Desulfocurvus vexinensis DSM 17965: one gene and its partners. The protein of the gene in region 2 interacts with the protein of the main gene of each other region in a pairwise test. Links are inferred from orthologs where the notes say so. Each region holds a gene or a part of one and is shown on either strand. Other genes may lie near its edges.

Region 1 (4,957 bases), 170 kb from region 2 along the record:
AGCGCGATCTCGCGCGGGAACAGCTCCGCCGAGCCGTCGCCGGTCTTGCCCACGGCCATGAACACGGCGACCTTGGCCAGGATGAGGCCGATGACCATGATCACCGGCCCGGTGACCACCGGCGGCAGCACGCGGTGCAGGATGCCCGCGCCGCGCGCCTTCACCAGCGCGGCCAGGGCAACGTAGAACAGCCCCGCCGCCGCCAGCCCGCTCATGGTCGCCGGGATGCCCCAGGTCTGCACGCCGTAGATGATGGGCGCGATGAAGGCGAAGGACGAGGCCAGGAACACCGGCACCTTGCCCCGGGTGATGGCCTGGAAGAGCAGGGTGCCCGCCCCGGCGGTGAACAGGGCCACGTTGGGGTCCAGCCCCGTGAGCAGGGGCACGAGCACCAGGGCCCCGAAGGCCACGAAGAGCATCTGCGCGCCAAGCAGGCTGTCCTTGAGCCGGAACGAATAGTCGCTTGTGGCCATGGCCGTCGCCTCTCCTTGCAAAAGGGTTCAGGACTCGGATTCAAAAAAGGCGGGGCAAGCCCCGCCGTGTGCTACTTGGTGCCGAAGATCTTGTCGCCCGCGTCGCCCAGGCCGGGCAGGATGTAGCCGACCTCGTTCAGGCGCTCGTCCACCGCCGCCGTGTAGACGTCCACGTCGGGGTGGGCCGCTTCCAGGCGGCGCAGGCCCTCGGGCGCCGCCACCAGGAACAGCCCCCGGATGGACTTGCACCCGGCCTTCTTGAGCAGGTCGATGGTGGCGATGAGCGTGCCGCCCGTGGCCAGCATGGGGTCCAGGATCAGCGCCATGCGCTTGTCGATCTGGTTGGCCAGCTTCACGTAGTACTGCACGGGTTTCAAAGTTTCCTCGTTGCGGTAGAAGCCGACCACGCTGGTCTTGGCGCCGGGCACCATGTCCAGCACGCCGTCGAGCATGCCCAGCCCGGCGCGCAGGATGGGCACCACGGTCAGGGTCTTGCCCTCGATGTTGTCCACCACCACGTCGCCCGCCCAGCCTTTGACGGTTTTCTTCTCGGTCTTCAGGTCCTTGGTGGCCTCGTAGGTCAGCAGGCGGGCGACCTCGTTGGCGAGCTGGCGGAAGTCCTTGGTGGACAGCCCGTCCTGGCGCAGCAGGCCGAGCTTGTGCCGAACCAGCGGGTGGTCCACGACGTGCAGGGGCATGGTGTCTCCGTTTGATGAAGGGTGCGGCGGTGACGGAACCGGGGCAAATCCACAACCGCCTAACTCCGTTGGCGACCCGAGGTCAACCCTTTTGGCGCGCGGCGCGGGGCCAGGGCGGCCCGCCGCGTCCGGCGAAAGCGGTTTGCTTTTGCCGCCGGGCCTGCTATTCTCGGGCTTGCGCCGGGCCTGCGGCGCGGGAGGTGTGCATGGCCATGCTGTCTGCAAAACGCATCCGGCGCGCGGGGGCCGCCCTGGCCCTGGCGCTGCCTCTGGGTTTGTTCCTGTCCCTGGCCCTGGCCATGGCCGCGCAGGACGGCGCGGCCCTGCTCCAGGAGCGCTGCACGGCCTGCCACGGCACGGAGCTGGCCTGCGCCAAGCTCGGCAAGCTCGACCGCGGCGGCTGGGACTGGGTGGTCAACGAGATGCACCGGGGCGGCGCGCGCCTGGACGTGGACGAAAAGCGCATCCTGGTGGACTGGCTGGCGGCCCTGGAGCCGGGCAGCCCGCCCGTGTGCCCGGCCCCGGAGCAGGCCGCCCCGCCCGAGGCCCACGACGGCCCGACCCTGGTCATGAGCCGCTGCACCCGCTGCCACGACACGGTGCGCATCTGCCGCAACCTGCGCGGCAAGGGCAAGGACGCCTGGGACGTGACGGTGACGCGCATGATGATGCGCGGGGCCCAGGTGGACTCCGCAGAGAAGGCCCTCATCGTCGATTACCTTTTCGGCCTTCCGGCGGGCGCCGCGCCGGTGTGCCCCAAGTAGGCCGGGGCAGGGCGCGGCCATGGACACGGGAGCCCTCATCGTCTACATGACGGCGGCGGACGCCGACGAGGCCGCGCGCATCGGCCGCCTGCTGGTGCAGCGGCGCCTGGCGGCCTGCGTCAACGTCCTGGGGTCCGTCCGGTCCATCTATTCCTGGCAGGGCACCGTCCACGACGAGGGCGAGACGGCCTTCATCGCCAAGACCTGGGCCGACCGCCTGGACGAACTGATCCTGGCCGTGCGCCAGGCCCATTCCTACGACGTTCCCTGCATTGTGGCCCTGCCCCTGGCCGGAGGCAGCGCCCCGTTCCTGGACTGGATCCGCGAGCAGACCCGGCCCGACACGACCGCATAATCCCGAAAGGAGATCCCCTGCCCATGCACATCCTCGTCTCCGGCTCCCTGGCCTTCGACCGCATCATGAGCTTTCCCGGCAGGTTCGCCGACCATATCCTGGCCGACAAAATCCACATCCTCAACGTCTGCTTCGTGGGCAACGGGCTGACCGAGCGCTTCGGCGGCACGGCGGGCAACATCGCCTACAACCTGGCCCTGCTCGGCGAGCACCCGCGCATCCTCTCCGCCGCAGGCAAGGACTTTGACCGCTACCAGGAGCGCCTGACGGCTCTGGGGCTGGACCTGTCGGGCGTCTGCCGCGTGCCCGGCGAACTGACGGCCAACTGCCACATCACCACCGACCAGGCCGACAACCAGATCACCTGCTTCAACCCCGGGGCCATGGGCACGCGCTGCGGCTTCGATGCCGCCGGGGTGGACCCGGCCCGCGCCCTGGCCATCGTCTCCCCGGGCAACCTCGAAGACATGGTGGCCCTGCCCGCGCTCTACAAGGGCAAGGGCATCCCCTACATCTTCGACCCCGGGCAGAACATCACCGCCCTGTCCGGCGAGGCCATGGCTGGGTGCATCGACGGGGCCATGGCCCTGGTCTCCAACGACTACGAGCTGGAGATGATCATGAAGGCCACGGGCCGGTCCCTGGCCGAGCTGCTGGGCATGGCCGGCAGCGTCATCACCACCCTGGGCGAGCAGGGCGCGCGCATCCACGCGGCGGACGGCACGGTCACCGAGGTGCCCGCCGTGCCGGTGGCCCGGGTGGTGGATCCCACGGGCGCGGGCGACGCCTTCCGCGCCGGGCTGCTCAAGGGCCTGGCCCTGGGGCTGGCCCTGCCCGAGGCCGCGCGCCTGGGCGCCGTGTGCGCCAAATGGGCCGTGGAGAACCTGGGCACCCAGGAGCACGCCTTCACCCAGGACGAGTTCTGGGCCGTGTACGAGCGCCACTTCGGCCCGGCCCCGGCGCGCTGACGCCTGCGGGCGCCCGGGGCGCCGGGTCGGCCAAACTGCACAAGGAGGCCGACGATGATCGAGCTGACGCGCGAGAGCGTGGAACGCTACCTGGGCGAGGCCCTGGGCGGCCAGGTGCGGGTCACGGCCCTGGGCGCCGTGGGGTCGCTGGACGAGCAGGGCATCAAGGACTTCGGCTATGGCCGCCCGGTGCTGGTGCGCTGGGAGCGCGCGGGCAAGGTGGGCGAGGCCGTGTTCTCGCTCATGCGCGGTGACCGCTACGGCCACCAGGACTACTGGGACCGCGCCCGGGTGGCCATCTTCCAGTATGAGACCGGCGCGCGCATGGAACGCCACGCCCGGCCCCTGGGCATGGGCTACGTCAACGCCTCGGGGCGGCTGGTGCCCGTGCGCGCGGCCCGCGAGTTCTTCATCGTCAACGAGATGCTCCCGGGGTCGGACTATTTCCTGGAGCTGGAGCGCATCGGCGAGCACGGCCTGACGGAGTACGATCTGGAGCTGGCGCGCGAGTTCGGGCGCTGGCTGGCGCGGGTGCATGCCGTGCGCCAGGACGACCCCGACCGCTACATCCGCCACGTGCGCAACCTCATCGGCGACTGCGAGTGCATCTACGGCATCGTGGACGGCTACCCGCACCCCTACGCGGCCTTCCCGCCCGAACGCTTCAAGGCCCTGGAGAGGCGGCTGGTGGACTGGCGCTGGAAGCTGCGCGGCTACACCCACCGCCTGGCCGAGGTCCACGGCGACTTTCACCCCTGGAACGTGCTGGTGACGCGCGACGACGCGGGCCGCTTCGACTTCCGCGTGCTGGACCGCAGCCGCGGCGTGTGGGGCGAGCCCGCCGGGGACGTGGCGACCATGACCCTCAACTACGCGCTGTTCGGCCTGCTGGGCGGGCGGCCCCGGCTGGAAGGGCCGTTCCTGGAGCTGTATACCGCCCTGTGGCAGTCCTGGCTCGAAGCCACGGGCGACACCCAGGCCATGGAGGTGGTGGCGCCGTTCTATGTGTTCCGGGGGCTTGTGGTCGCCTCGCCGCAGTGGTACCCACGCCACACGCCCGAGGTCCGCGCCGCGCTTTTGCGCTTCGTGGAGAACGTGCTGGAGGACGGGAGGTTCAACTACATGGACTTCAACCACTACCTGCGGTGAGCAGCGGCAAGCCCGGCGGGGCTGGCTGGGCCGTGTGGGTCGTGGGGCTGCCGGGGTCGGGCAAGTCGGCCCTGGCGCGCGGGCTGGCCCAGGCCCTGGCCGACGAGGGCCGCGACGTGGTGCTGCTGCAGATGGACGCCCGGCGCAAGGCCTATTTCCCGCAGCCGCAGTACAGCGCCGCCGAGCGCGAAGAGGCCTACCGCCTGTTCGCCGAGGAGGCCGCCGCCCTGGCCGCCGCCGGGCGCGGGGTGCTCATGGACGGCGCGGCGTATCGCGTGGCCTTCCGGGAGTACGCCCGGTCGCTCATCGCGCGCTTCGCCGAGGTCCATGTGCGCTGCCGGCTGGAAACGGCCATGGCCCGCGAGGCGCGGCGGCCCGAGGGGCTGGTCATGGCCGGGCTGTACGCCAAGGCCCTGGAGCGCCGCGAGACGGGGCGCCAGTTCCCGGGCCTGGGCGAGGTCGTCGGCGTGGACGTGCCCTTCGAGGAAGACCCGCGCGCCGAGCTGGCCATCACCAACGATGACATCCCCAAGGATGAAACCCGCCGCCG
Region 2 (4,700 bases):
CAGAAGACCACGGCCATGCAGCTCAAGGCCACCTGCGCTCCGCACTACCACCGCATCCTGCGCCAGCGCGCCAAGGCCGAGGGCATCCCCGTGACCTTCGAGAACTTCGGGCTGGACGCCGTGTCGCGCGGCTGCCTGGGCGGGGTGGGCTTCTGCTTCGTGTCGCACACCGGGCAGGTCCAGCCCTGCGGCTACCTGGTGCTGGACTGCGGCAACGTGCGCGAGACGCCCTTCCCGGAAATCTGGAAAAGCTCGAAGATATTCAACCAGTTCCGCAACCAGGACGAGTTCACGGGCAAGTGCGGGGTCTGCGAGTACCACAAGGTCTGCGCCGGGTGCCGGGCCCGGGCCTACACCATGTCCGGCGACCACATGGCCGCCGAGCCGCTGTGCTCCCACGAGCCGGCCCGGGCGCGCCGCAAGGGGGAGGAGTCGTGATGGACGCCATCGACCGCAGAATCCTGGACGTGATCCAGTCCGGCTTTCCCGTGGCCGCGCGGCCCTATGCGGAGCTTGGCCGCGACCTGGGGCTGACCGAGGCCGAGACCCTGGCCCGCGTGCGCGCCCTCAAGGAGTCCGGCGTCATCCGGCGCATCGGGGCCAATTTCCAGTCCGCGCGCCTGGGCTGGCACTCCACCCTGTGCGCGGCCAAGGTGCCGCCCGAGCGCATGGAGCACTTCGTGGCCACGGTCAACGCCCACCCGGGCGTGACGCACAACTACCTGCGCGACCACGAGTTCAACGTCTGGTTCACCTTCATCGGCGAAGACCCCGAAACCGTGCAGCAGGCCCTGGCGGACATCGGCGCGGCCACGGGGGTGGACGTGCTCTACCTGCCCGCCACCCGGCTCTTCAAGATCAAGGTCGATTTCGCCATGCAGGGCGGGGAGGAGTAGCATGACCCGGCCCTTCCTGCTCTCGCCGTCCCTGCTGTCCAGCGACTACGGGCGCCTGGCCGAGGAGCTGGCCGCCCTGGAGGCCGCCGGGCTCAAGTGGGTCCACTGGGACGTGATGGACGGCGCCTTCGTGCCCAACATCACCCTGGGCGCACCGATCATCGGCGCCCTGCGCGGGCGCACGCGGCTGTTCTTCGACGTGCACCTCATGGTCGAGGAGCCCGCGCGCTATGTGGCCGATTTCGCCCGCGCCGGGGCGGACCTGATCTGCGTGCACGCCGAGGCCACCCGCCACCTGGAGCGCACCTGCGCCGCCGTGGCCGAGCTGGGCAAGCAGGTGGGCGTGGCGCTCAACCCGGCCACCCCCGTGGACGCCGTGCGCTACCTGCTGCCGCAGCTGGACCTGGTGCTCATCATGAGCGTCAACCCCGGCTTCGGCGGGCAGTCGTTCATCCCCTTCTCCCTGGACAAGATCCGCGAGCTGGCCGCCCTGCGCGACCGGCTGAACCCGCGCTGCCTGATCCAGGTGGACGGCGGCTGCACGCCCGAGAACACCGCCGCACTGGTGGCCGCCGGGGCCGACTGTCTGGTCTCCGGCTCGGCCTTCTTCAAGTTCCCGCCCTACAAAGAGCGCCACGAGGCCTTCCTGCGCGCCGCCGGGGCCCTGTAGCCGCGCCGCCGGGGCCGCCCGAAAAGGCCGCCGCACCCTTGCGGGTGCGGCGGCCTTTTTGCGTGGGGGCGCGGGGCGCGGCGCGGGGTCATGCGCAGGGGGCGCGGGGCGCGGGCTCATGGATGGGGCGACGCGGCAGGCGGCGCCGGACCCTGCGGCCCGGCCCGGGGTCAGCAGGGGCCCGCGCAGGGCCCGGCCAGCTCGGCGTCGATGGCGTCGGGGTCGCTGGCCGCGTAGCGCACCAGGTTGCGCAGGTGGGCGAACGTCGCGGGGTCCATCTCCTCGAAGGCCAGGGCCAGGGATTCGCCCCCGGCACGCGCGGCCCGGGCGGCGATGCCCAGCACCACGTCCGGGGCCAGGGTCAGGCGCACGGTGCAGGCGTCCCCGGCGTGCATGCCCAGGCCCAGGGGCGCCTCGCAGAGCATCCCGCGCAGGCTGATGTTCAGGCTGATCACAGGCACGGTCAGCCCCTGCCAGGACACGGTGGCTTCGAAGCGGGCCGGAACCCGGCTGCGGCTGCGCTGGTCGGTCATGCACCCTCCCGGCCCCCGCCCGGCGCCGCCGGGGCGCAGGGGTCCGGGCGTCACCGTACACCATCCGGCCCGGGGCTGCCAACCCCCGGCACTCATTTCCCGGCTTCGAGCTGGCGGATGAAAATCAGCGCCATGCCCACGGCCCACGCGGAAAGAATGATGAACCGCGGCCAGAAGGGTACGAAAAAGCGCGACAGGCCGATGAAGAGGATGCCTGCGGCGAAGTAGGCGATCTTCCAGGCATTCTTGTGCCACCAGGGCCGGGGCGCGGGAGTGGGCTCGGCCATGGTCAGCGGATCCTGGAGGCCAGGGCGTTCAGGCCGTAGAGCAGGCAGCCGCCGATGACCACCAGGATTAGCGCCGTCACCGGGTTGCGGTAGGAGCCGATGAAGCCCATGTAGTCGTCGATGACGCCCTCCAGGCGCATGGCCCTGATGAGCCCCAGGAACCCGTAGGTGATGAACGGGATGGCCAGCACGAAGGACAGGGCCTTGATGAGGATGCGCAGGATGTTCATGGCAGATACGGCTCCTGGCGAAGGGTTGCGGCGCGGGCGGGCCTCAGCGGCCCGGGGCCCCGCCCTGCCCGCGCTGGCGCGCGCGGCGGTTGGCGGCGCGCACGATGCCCACCCCGGCCCCCAGGGCCAGCAGGGTGAAGATCACGACCATGGCCGCAGCCTTCAGAAGGAAAGAAAGTGATTCCCACATGTTGCATTTCTCCGTATGCGCGTTGGCGCCCCCATGCTATAGCCCCGCGCGGGCCGAAAGGCAACCGCGCAGGCCACGCGCCCGGGGCTGCCAGCTGTCCGGGGCGCCGGGAACGCCCCGTTTGGCCGTGCCCGCGCGCCAGGGGAGGGGCCGGATTTCCCCATGACGGCAGGGCGTTCCATTGCATGCGCCGCCGCGCCCGGGGCTACCAGCCCCCGCCGCCCCCGCCGCCGCCGCCGCCGCCCGCGCGGCCCGCGCCGCCCGAGTCCCGCCCCGAGCCCGGGGCCGACGAGGACGCGGCGATGGCCCCGGCCAGGGAGCTGCCCAGCCCGCCCCCGCGCCCGCCCGGCCCCAGCCCCCCGCGCGCGGCCAGCCCCGCCCCGCGCGAGGCGGCGTGCGGATCGCGCCCGGCGGCCTCCAGCACGGCGCTGAACTTGCGCGCCCACTGCTGCTCGCAGTCCAGGGCCAGGGCGTAGGGCAGGCAGGCGTCGAACAGCTCCGGGGTCCGGTCCGGCGGGTTGAGCAGGTTCAGGCGCTCTTCCTCGGCCACGGCCAGATACAGGCGAAAGCCCTCCAGCTCGTCCATCACCGCGCGGCCCCCGGGCGTCGGGGCGCGCATGAGCCAGGCGAAGAGCACGGCCATGGCCCCGGCCAGGGCGACCACCGCCAGGGCCAGCCCGCCCGCCGTCGCGCCGAGCATGAACGCCCCGCCGCACCACCCGGCGGCGAAGGCCAGGGCCGGAACAAGGGTGCCCACGGCGGGCGCGGCCAGGGCGCGCAGCACGAGCCCCGCAGTGATGGCCGTCCAGACGGTCAGCCACAGGGCGAGGAAGGCGGCGGGCACCGGCTCGGGCGCGCCCCACAGCGCGGCGCCCGTGGCCGCCAGACCCAGGGCCAGCCCCGGCGCCAGCCAGGCCGCGTTGCCGCGGAAGAGCACCCCCCGGTAGCGCGCGGCCAGGGCCTTGCGCAGGGCCGCCCGCGCCGGGCGGACCACGGCGTGGGCCTCCTGGCGCAGGGCCACCTCCGGCCCCCGGGCGAACAGCGCCTCCAGCAGGGCCCGCTCCTCGGGTTCCAGGCCCTCGGCAGCGGCGGCGGCGCGGGCCACGGTCCAGGCGCCGCCGGGGGCGCGGTCCAGGCGCACGGCCCCGCGCACGGCCAGCCCCACCAGCGCGGCGGCGAACACATGGTCGTCGAAGCCCATGCGCAACACGTAGCGCGCCGCCCCGGGGCTGACCCCCGCCGGGGGCCGGAAGCGCGGCACCACCACCCCGCCCCCGGGGTCGCGGCCCACGCGGCGCCAGGCCCAGAGGTAGGCGCCCAGGGCCGCCAGCAGCCCGGCCAGGGCGCCCAGGGGCCCGGGGTTGTCGCGCGCCAGCCGGGCGGCCTCCCCGCCCGGGGCGGCCACCGCGCCCTTGCCCAGGCGCACGGCCACGGTCAGGCCCTGGCCGGGGGCCAGGGGCGCCGTGGTGGCGAAAGCGGCCAGCTCCGGGCCCTGCGGCCCGCCGCTGAACGCCGCGCCCCGCTGGCCGGAGAACCCGGTGAACGCCTCGGCGCCCAGCAGCCGCGCCCCCGGGGGCAGGGCCACCTCGCACGCCGCGTGCAGGATGGGCAGGGTCCAGCCCTGGCCCGTGACGTTCCAGTACAGTTCGTCGTGGTCGGCGAAAAAGCCCAGCTGGTCCGTGGTTTCGTAGGCCAGGGTGAAGGTGTGCGGCCCGGGCGGCAGCAGCGCGTCCTCGCGGCCCAGGTACACGCGCACCCCGCCGGGCCGGGGGCGGAGGGCGAAGGCCTCGGGAGCGCCGTCGCGCATGGCGCCGCGCACGGAAAAACCCACGCGGCGCACCAGCCCCAGGGCCTGGGCCCAGGGCGCGGGATGCGGGTAGACGGTGGGAAAATC
Region 3 (4,812 bases), 180 kb from region 2 along the record:
ACCAGGGCGGCGAGGAACAGCGCCAGGGGCGAGTATTCCCCGCGCGAGGGCACCTCCCAGGCCCGGTAGAAGCCTTCCAGGTAGGAGACGCGCATCATCTCGCGCACCCCGACCATCATGGCCGCCGTAAAGACCACGGCCACGGCCCCCAGGCCCGGGCGCCGGGCGAACCCGGCGTAGAGGGACACGGCCACGCCAGCCATGGCGGCCATGAAGAAGGCCGTGTGCACGGCGCCGTGGCCCATGAACAAAAGCATCACGTCGCGGCGGATGGTCAGCAGGAACCAGGGCCCGACCACGAGCTGGGCCAGGGTGGCCCGCAGGAACCAGCGCATCCCGCGCCGGACGTGCTCCGGCGCGTCGGGCCGCGCGGCGCGCTCGCCCCGGCTCCACAACAGGGCCACGGCCAGCCCGCCCACGGCCAGGGAGGCCAGCAGGAAATGCGCCACGCGCGGCAGAAGCGACGGGTCGCCCCAGTTGAGCACGGTGCCCCGGTCGTTCTCGAAATAGGCCAGCCAGCGGTCGGGGGTCAGGAACATGGTCAGGTTGTTGACGAAAAAGAAGGCCACCGCCGTCATGCAGACCACGGCCAGGGCCAGCACGGCGGTCCGCCCCTGGCCCAGGCGCTCGTAGCGGAAGTCGAACAGGTAGGCCATGTAGTAGGCGAACATGACCAGGAAGGGAACCGAGAGCCAGAACCAGCCCATGATGATGTCGCTGATGTAGAAGAAATGCCCGTAGAGCACCTGGAGGAAGAGCAGCGGCACCACCCCGAAGTTCACGGTGAAGGCGATGACCGTGGGCAGCTTGGTGGAGATGGCCTTGGCCGAGGGGTCGTCCGCCCCGCCCAGGCCGCCGGCCAGGGCCATGACCGCCGTGCCGAGCATGACGTTCACGAGCAGGATGTGTACCAGGAAGCCCAGGCTCAAGAGGGCCTGGAAGATCCACCACTGCACCTGGTAGGGCTCGGTGGCCGGAATGAGGGTCGTCGGGTCCATGGCGTCCGTCCTTTCTCCCAGGAATCTGGTCTGTTAATGGGTCGCACTCCTCCCATCCCATACCCTCGGCCAGGGAAAAGGACAACCTGTTTCGAACACGAAAAGGACGCTTGAGTTTCCGCGCCAAATCGCTACAGTCCTGGGAGCGGCGAAAGCCCGCGCCCGGACGGCCATGAACGACACCCCCTTCCTGATACTCGACGTCGGCAACACCAATATCAAGGCCGCCCTGGCCGCGCCCGGCGGGCAACCCGGCCCGGCGCGCGCCGTGGCCACCCATGGCGGGGCGCAGGCCCTGGAGGCGGCGGTGCTGGCCCTGTGCGCCGGGGCCGGGCTGGCCCCCGGCGCCCTGGCGGGGGCGGCGGTGTCGTCGGTGGTGCCTGCGGCAAACGGCGCCGTGGCGGCCCTGGTGCGCGAGCTGACGGGCCGGGACCCGCTGTTCGCCCCGCGCGACCTGCCCCTGGGCTTTGCCAACATGGCCGCCATCCCGCCCAACGTGGGGGCGGACCGGCTGGCCGGGGCCTTCGGCGCGCGCGTGGCCCTGCCCGGGGCCGGGCGCCTGGTGGTCGTCGATTTCGGCACGGCCACCACGGTGGACTGCGTGCGCGGCGACGAGTACCTGGGCGGGCTGACCTGCCCGGGCATGCGCACTGCGGCGGACGCCCTGACGGCGGGCACGGCGCTTTTGCCGCCCCTGGCCCTGACCCTGGACGAGCCCGCCCTGCGCCTGAGTTTCGACACCCAGGTCAGCCTGAACCAGGGCTTCCTGTTCGGCTTCGCGGCCCTGGCCGAGGGGCTGGCGGCGCGGCTGGCGGCGCTCATGGGCGGGCCCGCCGAGGTGGTGGCCACGGGCGGGCTGGCCCCGGCGGTGGCGGCCCTGTGCCCGGCCATCGGCCACGTGCGGCCCGCCTTGGTCATGGAAGGCCTGAGCGCCGCCCTTGTGGCGCAGGGCACACATTTCTGATACGAGGGACGCTGCGGCGTCCCGCCCCCGGCGCGCCCGGCGCGCCGCACACATGCAGCCATCCTTGCAAGGAGAGCACCCATGAGCACCATCGTCAATGTCTGGGCCAGGGAGATTCTCGATTCGCGCGGCAACCCGACCCTGGAGGTCGAAGTGACCACCGACTCCGGGGCCAAGGGCGTCGCGGCGGTGCCCTCGGGCGCCTCCACCGGCACCCGCGAGGCCCTGGAGCTGCGCGACGGCGACCCCGCGCGCTACGGCGGCAAGGGCGTGCAGAAGGCCGTGGAAAACGTCAACGGCGAGATCGCCGAGAACGTGGTCGGCCTGGACGCGCTGCGCCAGGTGGCCCTGGACAACGCGCTCATCGACCTGGACGGCACCGAGAGCAAGTCGCGCCTGGGGGCCAACGCCATGCTCGGCGTGTCCATGGCCGCCGCCCGCGCCGGGGCCAAGTTCCTGGGCCTGCCCCTGTACCGCTACCTGGGCGGCCCCAACGCCAAGGTGCTGCCCGCGCCGCTCATGAACATCATCAACGGCGGGGCCCACGCGCCCAACAACCTGGACATCCAGGAGTTCATGATCGTGCCCCTGGGCGCGGACACCTTCGCCGAGGCCCTGCGCATGGGCGCCGAAACCTTCCACAGCCTCAAGAAGATCCTGGCCAAGGACGGCCACGTCACCAGCGTGGGCGACGAGGGCGGCTTCGCGCCCAACCTCGCTAGCCACCAGGAGGCCTTCGAGTACATCATCCGCGCCATCACCGCCGCAGGCTACGAGCCCGGGCGCGACATCGCCCTGGCCATCGACGCGGCGGCCAGCGAGTTCCACAAGGACGGCATGTACAACTTTGCGGGCGAGAAGCGCATCCTGTCCGCCGCCGAGCTTATCGACTACTACGCCGACATGTGCTCGCGCTTCCCCATCGTCTCCATCGAGGACGGGCTGGCCGAGGGCGACTGGGACGGCTGGAAGGCGCTGTCGGCCCGGCTGGGCGAGACCATCCAGCTCGTGGGCGACGACATCTTCGTCACCAACCCCGAGATTCTGGCCCGGGGCATCGAGGAGGGCGTGGCCAACTCCATCCTCATCAAGCTGAACCAGATCGGCACCGTCACCGAAACCCTGGACACCATCGAAATGGCCCGGGGCGCCGCGTACACCACGGTCATCTCCCACCGCTCGGGCGAGACCGAGGACCATTTCATCGCCGACCTGGCCGTGGCCGTGAACGCCGGGCAGATCAAGACCGGCTCGCTGTCGCGTTCGGACCGTCTGGCCAAGTACAACCAGCTGCTGCGCATCGAGGAGGACCTGGAGGACGACGGCCTCTACTTCGGGCCCATCATGGGCGAGCAGTGGTTCGACATGGACTAGGGCGCAAGCCCCCGGAACGACGCGGGGCGCGGGAGCTTTACAGGCCCGCGCCCCGCTCCCTTTTCCCGGCCCCAACCCCAACCGGAGACGCAACATGATTCTTCTGGACGGCAAGGCCACGGCGGCCACCATCCGCACGGAACTCAAGGCCAGGGTGGACGCCCTGCGCCAGGACCACGGCCGCGCCCCGGGCCTGGCCGTGATCCTCGTGGGCGACGACCCCGCCAGCCAGGTCTACGTGCGCATGAAGGAAAAAGGCTGCGCCGAGGCGGGCATCGTCTCCTTCTCCCACCGCCTGGACGCCGCGGTGGCCCAGGGCGAGCTGGAGGCCCTCATCGACCGCCTCAACGCCGACCCCGCCGTGGACGGCATCCTGCTGCAACTGCCCCTGCCCAAAGGGCTGCACAGCCAGGCCTGCCTGGAGCGCATCGCCCCGGACAAGGACGTGGACGGCTTCCATCCCGAAAACATGGGCCGCCTGGCCCTGGGGCTGCCCGGCTACCGGCCCTGCACCCCGGCGGGCGTGATCGAGCTGCTGCGCCGCCACGGCGTGACCACGGCGGGCAAGCGCGCGGTGGTGCTGGGCCGCTCCAACATCGTGGGCAAGCCCATGGCGCTGATGCTGCTGGAATACGGCGCCCTGGGCGACGCCACCACCACCGTGGTCCATTCGCGCACGCCCCTGGACGACCAGCGCGCCTGCTGCCGCGAGGCCGATATCGTCATCGCCGCCGTGGGCCGCCCGCTGCACGTCAAGGCCGACTGGATCAAGGACGGCGCCGTGGTGGTGGACGTGGGCATCCACCGCACCGAGGCGGGGCTGGTGGGCGACTGCGATTTCGAGGCCATGAAGGACAAGTGCGCGGCCATCAGCCCCGTGCCCGGCGGCGTTGGGCCCATGACCATCGCCCAACTGCTGACCAACACCGTGGCCGCCTGCGCCGCGCACCTGGGCGCGTAGCCGGGGCCGCCCGGGCGGGGTGCGGCGCCGTGGCCGGGGGGGGGCACGTTCCCGCCGCCCCCGGCGACGTGGTTTGCGCACTTGACGAATCTGCGGCGGTTCTTTAATGAAAAGCTCTTTTTGCTTGCAGGAGCCCATAGCGCATGTTCGAAAGCCTCCAAGACCGCCTGGGCGGCGTCTTCAAGAAGTTCAAGGGTCAGGGCCGCCTGGATGAGAGCAACATCCAGGAGGGCCTGCGCGAGGTGCGTCTTGCGCTTCTTGAGGCCGACGTCAACTTCAAGGTCGCCAAGGATTTCGTGGCCCGCGTGGGCGAGCGCTGCCTGGGCCAGGAGGTGCTGCGCAGCCTGACCCCCGGCCAGCAGGTGGTCAAGATCGTCCACGACGAGCTGGTCACGCTTCTGGGCGGCGAGGCCAAGGGCCTGGAGCTGCGCGGCGCCCCGGCGGTGATCATGATGGTCGGCCTGCAGGGCTCGGGCAAGACGACCTCCTCGGCCAAGCTGGCCCTGTACCTGCGC

What was found.
Region 1: the proteins of rpe (region 2) and G495_RS0102435 interact in binary tests that used the Escherichia coli proteins (3 or more experiments, as listed by UniProt). The link is inferred for Desulfocurvus vexinensis DSM 17965 from one-to-one orthologs.
Region 3: the proteins of rpe (region 2) and eno interact in binary tests that used the Escherichia coli proteins (3 or more experiments, as listed by UniProt). The link is inferred for Desulfocurvus vexinensis DSM 17965 from one-to-one orthologs.

Annotation. Positions count from the first base shown.
Region 1 is NZ_JAEX01000001.1:525,904-530,860, forward strand. The notes cover bases 1,298-4,285. They hold G495_RS0102435 (carbohydrate kinase family protein), read left to right. Parts: upstream 1,298-2,313; coding sequence 2,314-3,258; downstream 3,259-4,285. Other genes in these bases: G495_RS17190 (hypothetical protein), read left to right, coding at 1,378-1,935; cutA (divalent-cation tolerance protein CutA), read left to right, coding at 1,955-2,290; G495_RS0102440 (phosphotransferase family protein), read left to right, coding at 3,313-4,285. Also shown: G495_RS0102410 (uracil-xanthine permease family protein), read right to left, coding at 1-473; upp (uracil phosphoribosyltransferase), read right to left, coding at 545-1,171; more of G495_RS0102440, read left to right, coding at 4,286-4,407; G495_RS0102445 (adenylyl-sulfate kinase), read left to right, coding at 4,404-4,957. UniProt on the Escherichia coli protein: Catalyzes the ATP-dependent phosphorylation of fructoselysine to fructoselysine 6-phosphate. Functions in a fructoselysine degradation pathway that allows E.coli to grow on fructoselysine or psicoselysine.
Region 2 is NZ_JAEX01000001.1:355,531-360,230, reverse strand. What follows is about bases 1-2,731. They hold rpe (ribulose-phosphate 3-epimerase), read left to right. Parts: upstream 1-897; coding sequence 898-1,566; downstream 1,567-2,731. Other genes in these bases: G495_RS21515 (hypothetical protein), read right to left, coding at 2,660-2,731; G495_RS0101620 (hypothetical protein), read right to left, coding at 2,389-2,616; G495_RS0101625 (hypothetical protein), read right to left, coding at 2,192-2,386; G495_RS0101630 (PilZ domain-containing protein), read right to left, coding at 1,737-2,099; ahbA (siroheme decarboxylase subunit alpha), read left to right, coding at 438-896. Also shown: more of G495_RS21515, read right to left, coding at 2,732-2,806; G495_RS0101610 (DUF2207 domain-containing protein), read right to left, coding at 3,012-4,700. UniProt on the Escherichia coli protein: Catalyzes the reversible epimerization of D-ribulose 5-phosphate to D-xylulose 5-phosphate.
Region 3 is NZ_JAEX01000001.1:176,811-181,622, forward strand. What follows is about bases 1,347-4,189. They hold eno (phosphopyruvate hydratase), read left to right. Parts: upstream 1,347-2,043; coding sequence 2,044-3,336; downstream 3,337-4,189. Other genes in these bases: G495_RS0100760 (type III pantothenate kinase), read left to right, coding at 1,347-1,962; folD (bifunctional methylenetetrahydrofolate dehydrogenase/methenyltetrahydrofolate cyclohydrolase FolD), read left to right, coding at 3,431-4,189. Also shown: G495_RS0100755 (hypothetical protein), read right to left, coding at 1-998; more of G495_RS0100760, read left to right, coding at 1,171-1,346; more of folD, read left to right, coding at 4,190-4,297; ffh (signal recognition particle protein), read left to right, coding at 4,441-4,812. UniProt on the Escherichia coli protein: Catalyzes the reversible conversion of 2-phosphoglycerate (2-PG) into phosphoenolpyruvate (PEP). It is essential for the degradation of carbohydrates via glycolysis.